One region of the Rhizobium sp. BK275 genome, then DNA from elsewhere that is predicted to be linked to it. Evidence: riboswitches for the same ligand, from Rfam matches in the RefSeq annotation. Region 1 holds a riboswitch; the other holds the start of a gene.
What was found. A riboswitch is a leader RNA that binds a small molecule or an ion and turns the genes downstream of it on or off. The one in region 1 is predicted to bind S-adenosylmethionine.

Region 1 (6,020 bases):
TTTCAAGAGGCCTTCCTGGATAAGGCCGGTCAACGCCTGCGCCAGCCGCTTGTAAAGCGGTCCTGCTGCCGCCTCGTCGTGCAGCGCGCGGCCCTTCAGTTCTGCGACCAGACTGGTTCTATCCATGGATAGATAATAGAACCTATTTAGAACCAATCAGCAAGCCGGATTCGCTCCATCAAAGAAAAACCCTCGCCGGACGCCGCGAGGGTTCATTGATCCAGATAGGACGACGAACTCAGTTCTTCGTGAAGATGTAATCCGTTTCCTGACGCAGCACTTCGCCTGGGCGCAGCACCGCATTGGGGAAGCCCTGGTGATTGATCGCGTCAGGCCAGATCTGTGTTTCCAGGCAGAAGCCGGCGAAGGGACCATATTTACGGCCGCCGAGACCCGGCACGGGCACGTTGAGCTTGAAACCGGCATAGAACTGCACGCCCGGCTCTGTCGTGCGCACTTCCAGCGAAACACCGGAATGCAGGCTGCGGGCAAGCACGACGGAGCGCTTGCCCGTGCGCTCGCTCGATAAGCAGAAATTATGGTCGTAGAGGGCCTGCTCCTGCCTGACGAAGCGCTTCATTGGCGCCATCTCGCGGAAATCGAACTCGCTCCCCTCAACAGGGCGGATCTCGCCGGTCGGTATCTGCTTCTCATTGGTCGGCAGATAGTGGTCGGCGGCGATCATGATCTCATGCGCCAAGGCATCTTCGCGGCCATCGAGATTGAAATAGGAATGCTGGCAGACGTTGGCAATCGTCGGCTGGTCCGTCGTCGTCTCGTAATTGACGGAAAGCTCGCCATTGCCATGCACACGATAGGTCGCCTGGATCGTGCAGTTGCCGGGATAACCAGCACGGCCATCGCGGTCGACGATCTTCAGCACTACGCGGTCGGCCTCGTGTTCGACGATCGTCCAGACGAGCGTGCCGATATTGTTGCTGCCGCCATGAAGATGCGTGACGCCCTTCTCGTTGAGTTCGAGTTGGTAAGCCTTGCCGTCGAGCGTGAACTTGCCATCGCCGACGCGGTTGGCGCAGCGGCCCGGCGTTGCCCCGAAGAAGGGCGAATGGGCGAGGTAGCTGCTGAAATCCTCGAAGCCGAGCACCAGCGGCGCATCATGGCCCTCCAGCCGCGCGTCCTGGATAACCGCACCCCAGGTCAACACCTTGACCGTCAGTCCACCACCGCGGATGACGACGCGATGGACGGTCTCCCCCTCCTTCGTCTGTCCGAAAACTTCCCGTTCCAATTTGTCCACCATGATCGACGCTCACTCCATCCCTAGGATTCAGGAACCGGAACCTGCCTCCATTCGCTGCAAATCGCAACCGGGCGGACCCAGAAAACAAAACGCCGTCGCGGAAGTGCGACGGCGCCATTTCTAAACCCACCCTGTAACGCTCAGATGTCCGAGCCGATCTCTTCGATATCGTAGGGCGTCGTCTGGTAGATCTCATTGATCCAGTTGCCGAAAAGCAGATGCGCATGGCTGCGCCAGCGGTTCTGCGGCGCAAGTGCCGGATCGTTATGCGGGAAGTAATTGTGCGGCATCTTGATCGGCACGCCGGCATTCACGTCGCGGAAATATTCGTCCGAGAGAGACGTGGAATCATATTCGACGTGATTGAAGATATAGAGCCGCCGACCCTTCGGCTCGTGGACGAGACAGACGCCCATCTCGCTCGATTCCATCAGGATCTCGAGGCCGCCGACCTTCTCGATGTCGGCCCGGCGCACCTCGGTCCAGCGCGACACCGGAACCTCGAAATTGTCAGAGAAACCATTGAGATAAACGGAAGAGGGCTTGAGATTTCGGTGGCGGTAAACGCCGAAGGCCTTTTCCTTCAGCTCATACTTCGGCACGCCGTGGAAATGATAAATCCCCGCCATCGCGCCCCAGCAGACATTCATGGTCGAATGGACGTTTGTCTGGGTCCAGTCGAAAATCTGCTGCATTTCCTTCCAATAGGTAACGTCCTCGTAAGGCAGCGTCTCGATCGGCGCCCCCGTGATGATGAAGCCGTCAAACTTGCGGTGCTTCACTTCCTCCCAGGTCTGGTAGAAGGCGAGCAGATGTTCTTCAGATGTATTCTTGGCCTTGTGGTTGCCGACACGGACCAGCGAGAATTCCACCTGCAGCGGCGAAGCACCCACCAGGCGCGCCATCTGCACCTCGGTCTTGATTTTGTTCGGCATGAGGTTCAGCAGCCCGATCTGCAGCGGGCGGATATCCTGGCGGATCGCCACCGTTTCGGTCATCACCCGCACACCTTCGTTCACAAGGGTTTCGAAGGCGGGCAGCGTATCGGGGATCTTGATGGGCATTGCGGTCAACTCGATCAAAATAAAAAACCGGCGGCGAAAGAATCGCTACCGGTCCGCACGCGGCCCTTTAGCGACTTATTTAACGTGGCTGCAAGCCGGCCGGCCAAATCACCACAAGGCATCCTAGATAGCGCCAGTCCAGCTTCGAATCAACTGTCAATGCAGATAGCTGCAAAAGCCATCACGCTTTCTTTATGCGTGGCGGAATCTGTTGATGGACCAGTGACGCCCCCATGTTATTAATATAGGGATGGGCGGATTTGGAAACTTGTAATGGCAAATAACATCGAAAGGGGGAGGGGCATCCAGAGTCAGGACCGGGTAGGGTATGATCTCAGCCTGACATATCGGCTTGGAGTGATGTTCTCCGCATTCTGGAATTCGCAGGTCCGCGGCAAGGTCGTGGGGCTTGCGATCCTGCTTGTCGTCATCATCCTGGCGACAGCCTACGGACAGGTGATCCTCAACGAATGGAACGCCCCCTTCTACGATTCCCTCGAACGCCGTGATCTTGGAGAGTTCTTCCACCAGCTCGAAATCTTCGCGATGATCGCCGGCGCGCTACTGCTACTCAACGTGCTGCAGGCCTGGCTGAACCAGATGACTGCGCTCTATATGCGCGAAGGGCTTTCGCGCGATCTCGTCGATCAATGGCTGAAGCGCAAGCGCGCCCTCAAACTCTCTACCATCGGCATTCTCGGCGTCAATCCGGACCAGCGGCTGCATGAGGACTCCCGCAACCTGGCCGAAAGCACCACCGGTCTCGTGCTCGGCCTCCTGCAGTCGACCATACTACTCGTCAGCTTCATCGGCGTGTTGTGGGAGCTTTCGAGCGGCTTCATCTTCCATATCAGCGGCTACAGTTTTTCCATTCCAGGCTACATGGTCTGGGCGGCAATCTTCTATGCTGCATCGGCCTCGGTACTAAGCCAGGTCGTCGGCCGCAAACTTGTCAAGCTCAATGCAGACCGCTTCTCCAAGGAAGCCGAATTGCGCTTCGCGCTGATGCACGCCAACGAGAACATGCCAGCGATTACAGTGGCGCACGGCGAGGAAAACGAGCGCAAGCGCATCAATATCGACATCAGCAACGTTCTCGCGGTTATCAAGCGTCTCGCCATGGCCAATACCAACCTCACCTGGGTTTCGGCAGGTTATGGCTGGCTGGTCATCGTCATTCCGATCATCGTTGCAGCACCCGCCTATTTCTCCGGCGGCCTTACCTTCGGCCAGCTGATGATGTCGGTCGGGGCCTTCAACCAGGTCAACACGGCACTGCGCTGGTATGTCGCCAACTTCGGCCCGATCGCCGAATGGCGCGCCACGCTGATGCGCGTCACCGATTTCCGCCAGGCACTGCAGGAGATGGACGACGACTTCGATCTGAAGGACGCCATCGTTTATGAGGAAACCGCAGCAGATACGCTGACGCTGAAGAATATCGTCATCTTCGCCAAGCTTGGCGAAGACATCGAGGATTGCGGCGGCTTCCGGATACGCGAAACGGATGTTACGATCAAGGCCGGCGAGAAGGTCATGATCAACGGCGATCACAGCGTGAACCGCCGCCTGCTCTTCCAGGCCATGGCCGGCCTCTGGCCGTGCGGTAAAGGTACGATGGGTCTGCCGCCGATTGCCGACATCCTGTTCATCCCGCAGGTCGCCTATGTCCCCGGCGGAACGCTGCGTGAGGCAATCTCATTCCCCGAAAAACCCGAGGCCTATGACACGGCGGCCATCGAAGCCGCGCTTGAGGCTGCCGGTCTGCATGCGCTGGTTGCCCGACTCGACAGCCGCGCGCGCTGGGACAAGCTTCTCGACGCCGACGAGCAAAAGGCAATCGGCTTTGCCCGTCTGCTTCTCGTCAAGCCCCGTTGGGTCGTTTTCGACGAAGTGCTCGAGGGCATGGAGCCGGAATGGCAGCATACGATGACGAAGCTGCTTGCCACTATGCCGGACACCGGCATGATCTATATCGGCCGCTCGGAGACCTATCTGGAAGCGCTGCATCCGCGCACATTGCATCTGCTGGCGCTGCCCTCGAAATCCGAGGAAGAGCCGGTAGTTTCGGTTCTCGGGTCGAGCGCCGCGGCAGCCCGCGCCCCGGCGCTTTAAGGCAATTCCCATAAAATTATGTAGCGGTTTTGCGTCCGGAACTGTGTGTCTTACATTGGCGGCATCACGCCGTGGACGCCGACGGTGACCTGCGCGGCCGAGATGCTGCCGTCGGCTGCCTTTTCCGCCATGACGATGACGCCTGCACCCGGCTTCAGGTCGTCCTTCGTCGCCGGCGCAAAGGTGACGATCGGCGTGCCGTCGGCAATCGAGATGGTCTTTTCCTTGCCTTGATAAGTCAGCGTGATCGTATGACCATCGACGGCCTTGACCGCATTGCTGACGGTCGCATTCGTCATCGAGCTGTTCGGCTGCACGTCCCACGGACGGTTGCCTTCGCCGGTACCCTTCATCGCTGCCGGGAAAATCAGCACCTCGATGGCACCATCGGGACCTGTGCCTTTCGGCAGGGAGGCGACGCCGACGAAATCGCCGACCTTGATGTCGTCCACCGACGCATTTTTGATGCCAGCGACCTTCCAGCCCGATTTAAGTGCCACCGTCGTGTCGCTGCCCTCGCGGGTCTTGACGGTCAGTGTATCGCCGCTAAGGCTCTCGATCGTGCCACGCACGCGCATGCGTTGCGTTTCCTGCGCGCTCGCTGCCTGCGAAAGGCCGAGCACGACAAAACTGCTGGCGGCAAGCGCCATGAATAGTCCGGTATAGGATTTGCGAGACATGTGACTCTTCCTTCTTGCCTCTGATCGGCACGGTCCCGGCTGCCGAGCGGCACTCTATGCCGCATGACGCAACACTGACGAATCAAGGAAAAGTGAGAGAAAATGGACTCCGGCAACTCGATCCGGATACCGGAAGTCCACACCAGATCTTTGGAAATACCGGCTCAGCCGGCAGCAGACATATCCATATACATGATTTCCCAGACATGACCGTCGAGATCCTGGAAGCTGCATCCGTACATTGGACCCATGTCGAGGATCGGCTTCCAGGGCTTGCCGCCGGCTGCCAGCGCCTTCTTCAGGTAGTCATCCACCTCGACGCGGCTGCCGGCCGAAAGGCAGGTCAGCACTTCCTTGCCCTTGGACGTATCGGCGATATCGCCTTCGATGAACTGTTGGAAGTGACCGTGGGTCAGCAGCATCACGTAGATATTTTCCTCGACGATCATACAGGCAGCGTCGTCGGTGGTAAAATTCGGATTGTAGGAAAAGCCGAGCGCCGAGAAGAACTCCTTCGACTTGACGAGGTCCTTGACCGGCAGGTTCACGAAAATCATGCGCATGAAAATCTCCCTTATGACGTGGCGGCACCATGCCGTTGATCACGCTCGGCCCAAGGACGGCCAATAACCACCCGATCCGACATTCGAGAAATTTTTATTCCGATCAACCTTCCAGCTCTTCCCGCAAGATTTCGAGCTCTAGCCATTCCTCTTCCATCTTGGTCAGGTTTTCGCGTAGCTTCTCCATTTCCGATGCCAGCCGGCTGAACGTCGCCGGGTCCTTGGTGAAGAGGCTCGGATCAGCCATTTTCTTCTCGCGCTTGGCGATCTCGGCCTCCGCCTTCGCCATTTCCTTCGGCAGGTTTTCGAGCGCGAATTTCTGCTTGTAGGAGAGCTT
Region 2 (6,020 bases), on a different contig from region 1:
GCTCGGCACATCGCTGAAGTTCGACGGCAAATTTACCGTCCAGACCAAGAGCGACGGCCCTGTCGATCTGCTCGTCGCCGATTTCTCGACGCCGGAAAACGTCCGGGCCTATGCCCGCTTCGATCAGGCCCTGCTCGACAAGGCGATTGCGGCAGGTGAAACCGAGCCGGAACAGCTTCTGGGCAAGGGCGTGCTCGCCTTCACCATCGACCAGGGCAAGTTCAGCCAGCCCTATCAGGGCATCGTGGCACTTGACGGTACCTCGCTGGAAGACATTGCCGGCGTCTATTTCCGCCAATCGGAGCAGATCCCGACGCGTGTGCGCCTTGCCGCCGCCGAGCTCTTCGATCGTGACGATCATGGCAAGCCGCGTCACCGCTGGCGGGCAGGGGGCCTCGTTGCCCAGTTTCTGCCGGAAGCGCCGGAGCGTATGCGTCAGGCCGATCTTCACGGCGGCGATGGCGATACGGGCGAACGCGCTCATCTCGAGGACGATGCCTGGGCGGAAGCCCGCTCGCTCGTCGAAACCGTGGATGCCGATGAACTGACCGATCCGCTGGTCGGCACTGAACGCCTGCTGTTCCGCCTTTTCCACGAACGCGGCGTGCGCGTCTACGACCCGCGCGCGGTCTTCGACCGTTGCAGCTGTTCGCGGGAAAAGATCGGCAACGTGCTGAAGGGTTTCAGTGCCGAGGAAGTAGAGGAAAGCCAGGAAAACGGCGAGATTGCCGTGACCTGCGAATTCTGCTCGACCACCTATCGCTTCCCGGTGAACGAGGTTGCACCGGCGGAGTGATCAGTTGAGTACCCGCAGCAGGCCGGGTGAATCCAAGGAGAAGGCGGGTATGTCGACATCGAACAACTCGCCTTCGTCTGTCTCCATCTGATAGTGGCCGAACATCAGGCCGGATGGCGTATCCAGCGGACAGCCGGATGAATATTCATAGGTATCGCCCGGCTGCAGCCGCGGCTGCTCGCCGACGACGCCGGGGCCGCTGACCTCGTCGATCTGCCCGTTCTGGTCGGTGATATTCCAGTAGCGGTTGACGAGACGCACGGCTATGTCGGAGTTGTTGGCGATCACGACGCGGTAACCCCAGACATAACGATCGTCGTCCGGATCGGATTGCTCCTCCAGATAAAAGGGTTCGACAACCACTTCGATGTCTCGTGTGAGGGCGCGATACATGCCTTACACCTTAGTCAAGATATGTTACCCGTATCTTATAAGAGGCCCCATCCGTCAAGAAACGGGACAGTGATCGCGGCCCCGCCACCCCGGTTAGGCGGTCTTTCGTTCATTAAGCCTAACTCTCAGTGTTAATTTCAAGGCAAATGCCACGGCCGGGGTGCTTTCCGCGGCCGTGGTTTGATGATCAGGCCGAAACTTTGGCGAGCGCGCGGGCGAAATCCTCAAGGAGATCATCCGTGTCTTCGATGCCGGCCGAGAGGCGCACCGTGCCCGGCGAAATGCCGAGTTCGGCGCGGGCCTCGTCCGTCAGGTTCTTGTGCGTCGTCGTGGCCGGATGAGTGATCAGGCTCTTGGAGTCGCCGAGATTGTTGGAGATCTTCACGATCTCAAGCGCGTTCTGCAGCGCAAAGGCCGCTTCCTTGCCGCCCTTCAGCTCGAAGCAGACGAGCGTCGAGCCGCCCGACATCTGCTTGGCGATGATATCGGCCTGCGGATGGTCCTTGCGGCCGGGATAGATGACCTTGGCGACCTTGCCCTGATCGGCGAGGAAATCGGCGATATCAGCCGCATTCTGCGTCTGCTGCTTGACGCGCAGCGGCAGCGTTTCGATACCCTTCAGGAGTGTCCAGGCATTGAAGGGCGACATGGCCGGGCCGGTGTGGCGGAAATAGTCGTGCAGGTTCTCGTCGATCCATTCCTTGTCGGAGAGAACCACGCCGCCGAGGCAGCGGCCCTGGCCGTCGATGTGCTTGGTCGCGGAATAGACGACGATATGCGCGCCGAGTTCCAGCGGCTTCTGGAAGAGCGGCGTTGCAAAGACGTTGTCGACGACGACCTTGGCGCCGATCTGGTTGGCGAGCTTGGCGACACCGGCAATATCGACTACTTCCAGCGTCGGGTTGGTCGGGCTTTCCAGGAAGAACACCTTGGTCTTCGGCGTAATCGCCTTTTCCCAGTTTTCGAGGTAGCGGCCGTCGACCAGCGTGCAGTCGATGCCGTATTTCGGCGCCAGCGTCTCGACCACCCAGCGGCAGGAGCCGAAGAGGGCACGCGCTGCAACGATGTGATCGCCGGCCTTCAGCTGGCAGAGAATGGCGGCGGTGACGGCGGCCATGCCGGAAGCCGTGGCGCGGGCATCTTCAGCGCCTTCGAGCGCGCACATGCGCTTTTCGAACATGTCATTGGTGGGGCTGCCATAGCGCGCGTAGATGAAACCTTCGGTCTCGCCCTTGAAGCGCGCTTCGGCCGCTTCGGACGTATCGTAGACGAAACCCTGCGTGAGATAGATTGCCTCTGAAGTCTCGCCGTACTGCGAGCGCAGCGTTCCGCCGTGGACGAGTTGGGTTGCCGGGCGCCAGGTCTTGCTCATGCCATCACCACTTTCAAACAACAAAAAAACCGGCCGCAAATGCAGACCGGTTTTCAACCCGGTCTTTTTAGCCACTTATTTAACGTGGCTGCAAGCCGACCGGCCAAATCACCACGGGATAAATTTGCAATACTGCCGTTCTGCGCTTGCGTCAATTCCCCGACTTTGGTTTTGTCGGCGGCAAATTAGGATGGAGCATGATGGCTCGCGATACTGGAATTCTGGCCGACCGCGCGATTTCCGCGCTGTTTGAAACGGGGCGTCTTCAAAGCGAGCGCGAGCTGGATCGTGACCAGATCCAGCCCGCAAGCCTGGATCTGCGGCTGGGCGCCAAGGCTTTCCGGGTCCGCGCCAGCTTCATGCCCGGCCCGTCCCATCTCGTCTCCGACAAGCTCGACCGGCTGAGCCTGCATGTCATCGACCTCAGCGAAGGCGCGGTGCTGGAAACCGGCTGCGTCTACATCGTGCCGCTGATGGAGCGCCTCGATCTGCCGGCCGACATGTCGGCTTCGGCCAATCCCAAAAGCTCGACCGGCCGGCTCGATATCTTCACCCGCGTCATCACCGATTACGCGCAGGAGTTCGACAAAATCCCGGCCGGCTATTCCGGCCCGCTCTATCTCGAAATCAGCCCGCGCACTTTTCCCATCGTCGTGCGCCGCGGCTCGCGCCTGTCGCAGATCCGCTTCCGTGTTGGCCACTCGGTTCTCGGCGAGCCCGAGCTTCTGAAGTTGCACGCAACGGAAACGCTCGTCGCCGCCAAGCAGCCGAACGTCTCCGGCGGCGGTATCGCGCTGTCGATCGATCTGACGGGCGACGATGAAGGCCTGATCGGTTATCGCGGCAAACACCACACGGCCGTCGTCGATGTCGACAAGAAGGCTCAGCACGATATCTTCGATTTCTGGGAGCCGCTCTATAGCCGCGGCCGTAACGAGCTGATCCTCGATCCGGATGAATTCTACATTCTCGTCTCGCGTGAGGCCGTGCATGTTCCCCCGCAATATGCGGCGGAAATGACGCCCTTCGATCCGCTCGTCGGCGAATTCCGCGTCCACTATGCCGGCTTCTTCGATCCCGGCTTCGGCCATGCGCCCGCCGGCGGGCGCGGCAGCCGCGCCGTGCTGGAAGTGCGCAGCCACGAAGTACCCTTCATCCTCGAAGACGGCCAGATCGTCGGCCGCCTGATCTATGAGCATATGCAGGAACAGCCGTCGAGCCTCTATGGTTCGGGTCTCGGCTCCAACTATCAGGCGCAGGGCCTCAAGCTTTCGAAGCATTTCCGCATTTGACGTGCGGTAATGCCGCGACTTGACAGCGGCGGCCATCTGTTGGAAGTCTCAAGCGGTTGGCGGGTGTAGCTCAATGGTAGAGCAGCAGCTTCCCAAGCTGAATACGAGGGTTCGATTCCCTTCACCCGCTCCAGCAACTTCAATAACTTAAGTATATCGGCGTTTCACTTGCGTGACTCGGCGCGGGCCTCGGCAATTTTGCGATTTTGCTCAAGTCCGTCGCCGCGGCTGTACTTTTTCGTCATCTTGACGGTCGTGTGAGTGGCCAGATTGCTGGCCATTTCCAGCGACCCCGTTGCCTCGACGGTCTCCGAAACGGCGCCTGCGCGCGTATCCATAGACCAGACATTGTTGGGTACGCCGGCAGCGTCGGTGCAATTCGCGATCTGTTCCGAAGTCTTATGCCGTTTTGCGCTGATTGGCCAGACTATAACCAACAGATTTCTGTCTGATTTTATTGATGAAAACTGGTGCTGCCGAGTGGGATTGAACCACCGACCTCACCCTTACCAAGGGTGTGCTCACCAGTTTAGATTGGCGAGTTGGGAATTTTGAAAATTGCATCCGGCGTGAGTTGACGATGCGGTAATGTTTTTTCAGCAATAACTCTAAGTTGCCTCGTTCCGTATTTCCAACCGACTGAGTTCCAAAAATGAAGATCAAAACCTTCAGCTTCTCCGGCCATCCCGGAATCGGAGACCTCCAACTAGACTTTACTGATCAGAACGGAGTGCCGTTTAACACTATCGTGCTTGCTGGGGGGAACGGATCGGGCAAGACCGCTATCCTTGAAGCCTTATACCTCTGCTTTCAGGGAAGCTATAACAGGAATCTAGGTGACGTTGAGCTTCGAATAATCCTGGAGGACAGCGAAGCGTCAAAGTTAGCGGGCCTTTTTCAAGGATTTCCAATCGGTGCAAGAGAGCTTTTGCTGCTGTGGCGCTCGACGGAGCCGGACCTCAACAAGGCTTATTTCTTCACGGTCTACCACCCAGATGGTCGCCCCATAACCCACAATAGGTGGTTGGATAATGCTCAGTTCAGGGGGCTTCTTAAGACGTTTTACAGCCCGGCCGAGACGTCATTTCAAGGTGGGAGCCCCGATGCCGTTACGGCGTTGTCCATCGACACAGAAGTCAGGGTGTCAAGGGCTGGCGGCGGAGCAGAAATTGCGCAGCTCCTAGTCGATATCAGGGCAGCTGACGCTGAAGACGTCGCGCAGTGGGTCGGAGACAACCCGGGCCAAGCACCAGCTCGTGAAACGCTAGAACCCCGTTTTGCACGGTTTCGCCGAGCGTTCGAATATATGTTTCCGACCAAGCGATTTAGAGGCGTCCGCCGCCATGAGCAAAAGTTGATAATCGAGTTTGAAGAGTTTGGTCGGACGACGCCAATCGACAATCTTAGCACGGGAGAAAAGCAGATCGTTTTTCGGGCCGGATTTTTGCTCAGAGACTTGGCAGCCACAGACAACGCTATCGTTCTAATCGATGAGCCAGAACTTAGCCTGCATCCAGAATGGCAGGCTCGCATTCTTGGTTTTTATGAGACTCTGTTGACCAAAAGCGATGGGACGCGTCCACAGATTTTGATCGCGACTCATTCCCCTTTCATTGTTCACGGAGCAGCAAATGCCAAAACCGTAATTCTACAGAAGAATTTTGCCGACGGAACAGTCTCGGAGATGGAGGCGCCTGTTTACCCCGGGATACAGCGCTCCCAAGCGGTTGCTGCGTTTAATATCGACGGGTTCCTGGCCGCAGCGACTAAGCCAATGCTGGTGCTAACTGAAGGCGAAAGTGACGCTAGTATCCTCTATACCGCATGGGAAAAACTCTATCCTGGCAAAACGCGGCCTTTCGAAGCGCGAGCGGCACTTGGCGTAAAAAACCTAAATACGACGCTTGCCGATGATCAGCTGAGTACGAAGCTGAAAGGCCGAATTGTTGTGGGCCTTTTTGATTTTGATACAGCGTATGATCAATGGAAAGGTCTTTGGAAAAGAGCGTCTACCACGCTACAGGACGCTGGATCGGGACTTCTAAAGCGACACGCAAATGGCGCTAGCTGGGCAATGCTGTTACCCGTTCCATCCTTCCGCAAGGACTATGCATCAGTAGATCTCGGGGGACGTTCCATCCTTTCGATAGAGTTTCTTTTCGATCCC

Region 2: linked by a shared signal. The riboswitch ahead of FHT82_RS08240 (O-succinylhomoserine sulfhydrylase) and the one ahead of metA (homoserine O-succinyltransferase) in region 1 are both predicted to bind S-adenosylmethionine.

The regions. Positions count from the first base shown of each region.
Region 1 is NZ_JACHZL010000006.1:268,864-274,883, forward strand. It holds gene FHT82_RS20235 (GntR family transcriptional regulator) at 1-126, opposite strand, end outside; gene FHT82_RS20240 (aldose epimerase family protein) at 239-1,261, opposite strand; gene metA (homoserine O-succinyltransferase) at 1,402-2,325, opposite strand; SAM riboswitch at 2,373-2,450, opposite strand; gene FHT82_RS20250 (ABC transporter ATP-binding protein/permease) at 2,599-4,440, shown strand; gene FHT82_RS20255 (DUF5666 domain-containing protein) at 4,491-5,120, opposite strand; gene FHT82_RS20260 (VOC family protein) at 5,285-5,683, opposite strand; gene FHT82_RS20265 (ABC-F family ATP-binding cassette domain-containing protein) at 5,787-6,020, opposite strand, start outside.
Region 2 is NZ_JACHZL010000002.1:476,189-482,208, forward strand. It holds gene FHT82_RS08230 (Hsp33 family molecular chaperone) at 1-796, shown strand, start outside; gene apaG (Co2+/Mg2+ efflux protein ApaG) at 797-1,189, opposite strand; gene FHT82_RS08240 (O-succinylhomoserine sulfhydrylase) at 1,377-2,561, opposite strand; SAM riboswitch at 2,608-2,686, opposite strand; gene FHT82_RS08245 (2'-deoxycytidine 5'-triphosphate deaminase) at 2,759-3,853, shown strand; tRNA gene FHT82_RS08250 (tRNA-Gly) at 3,913-3,986, shown strand; gene FHT82_RS08255 (hypothetical protein) at 4,018-4,191, opposite strand; tRNA gene FHT82_RS08260 (tRNA-Thr) at 4,322-4,388, opposite strand; gene FHT82_RS08265 (ATP-binding protein) at 4,506-6,020, shown strand, end outside.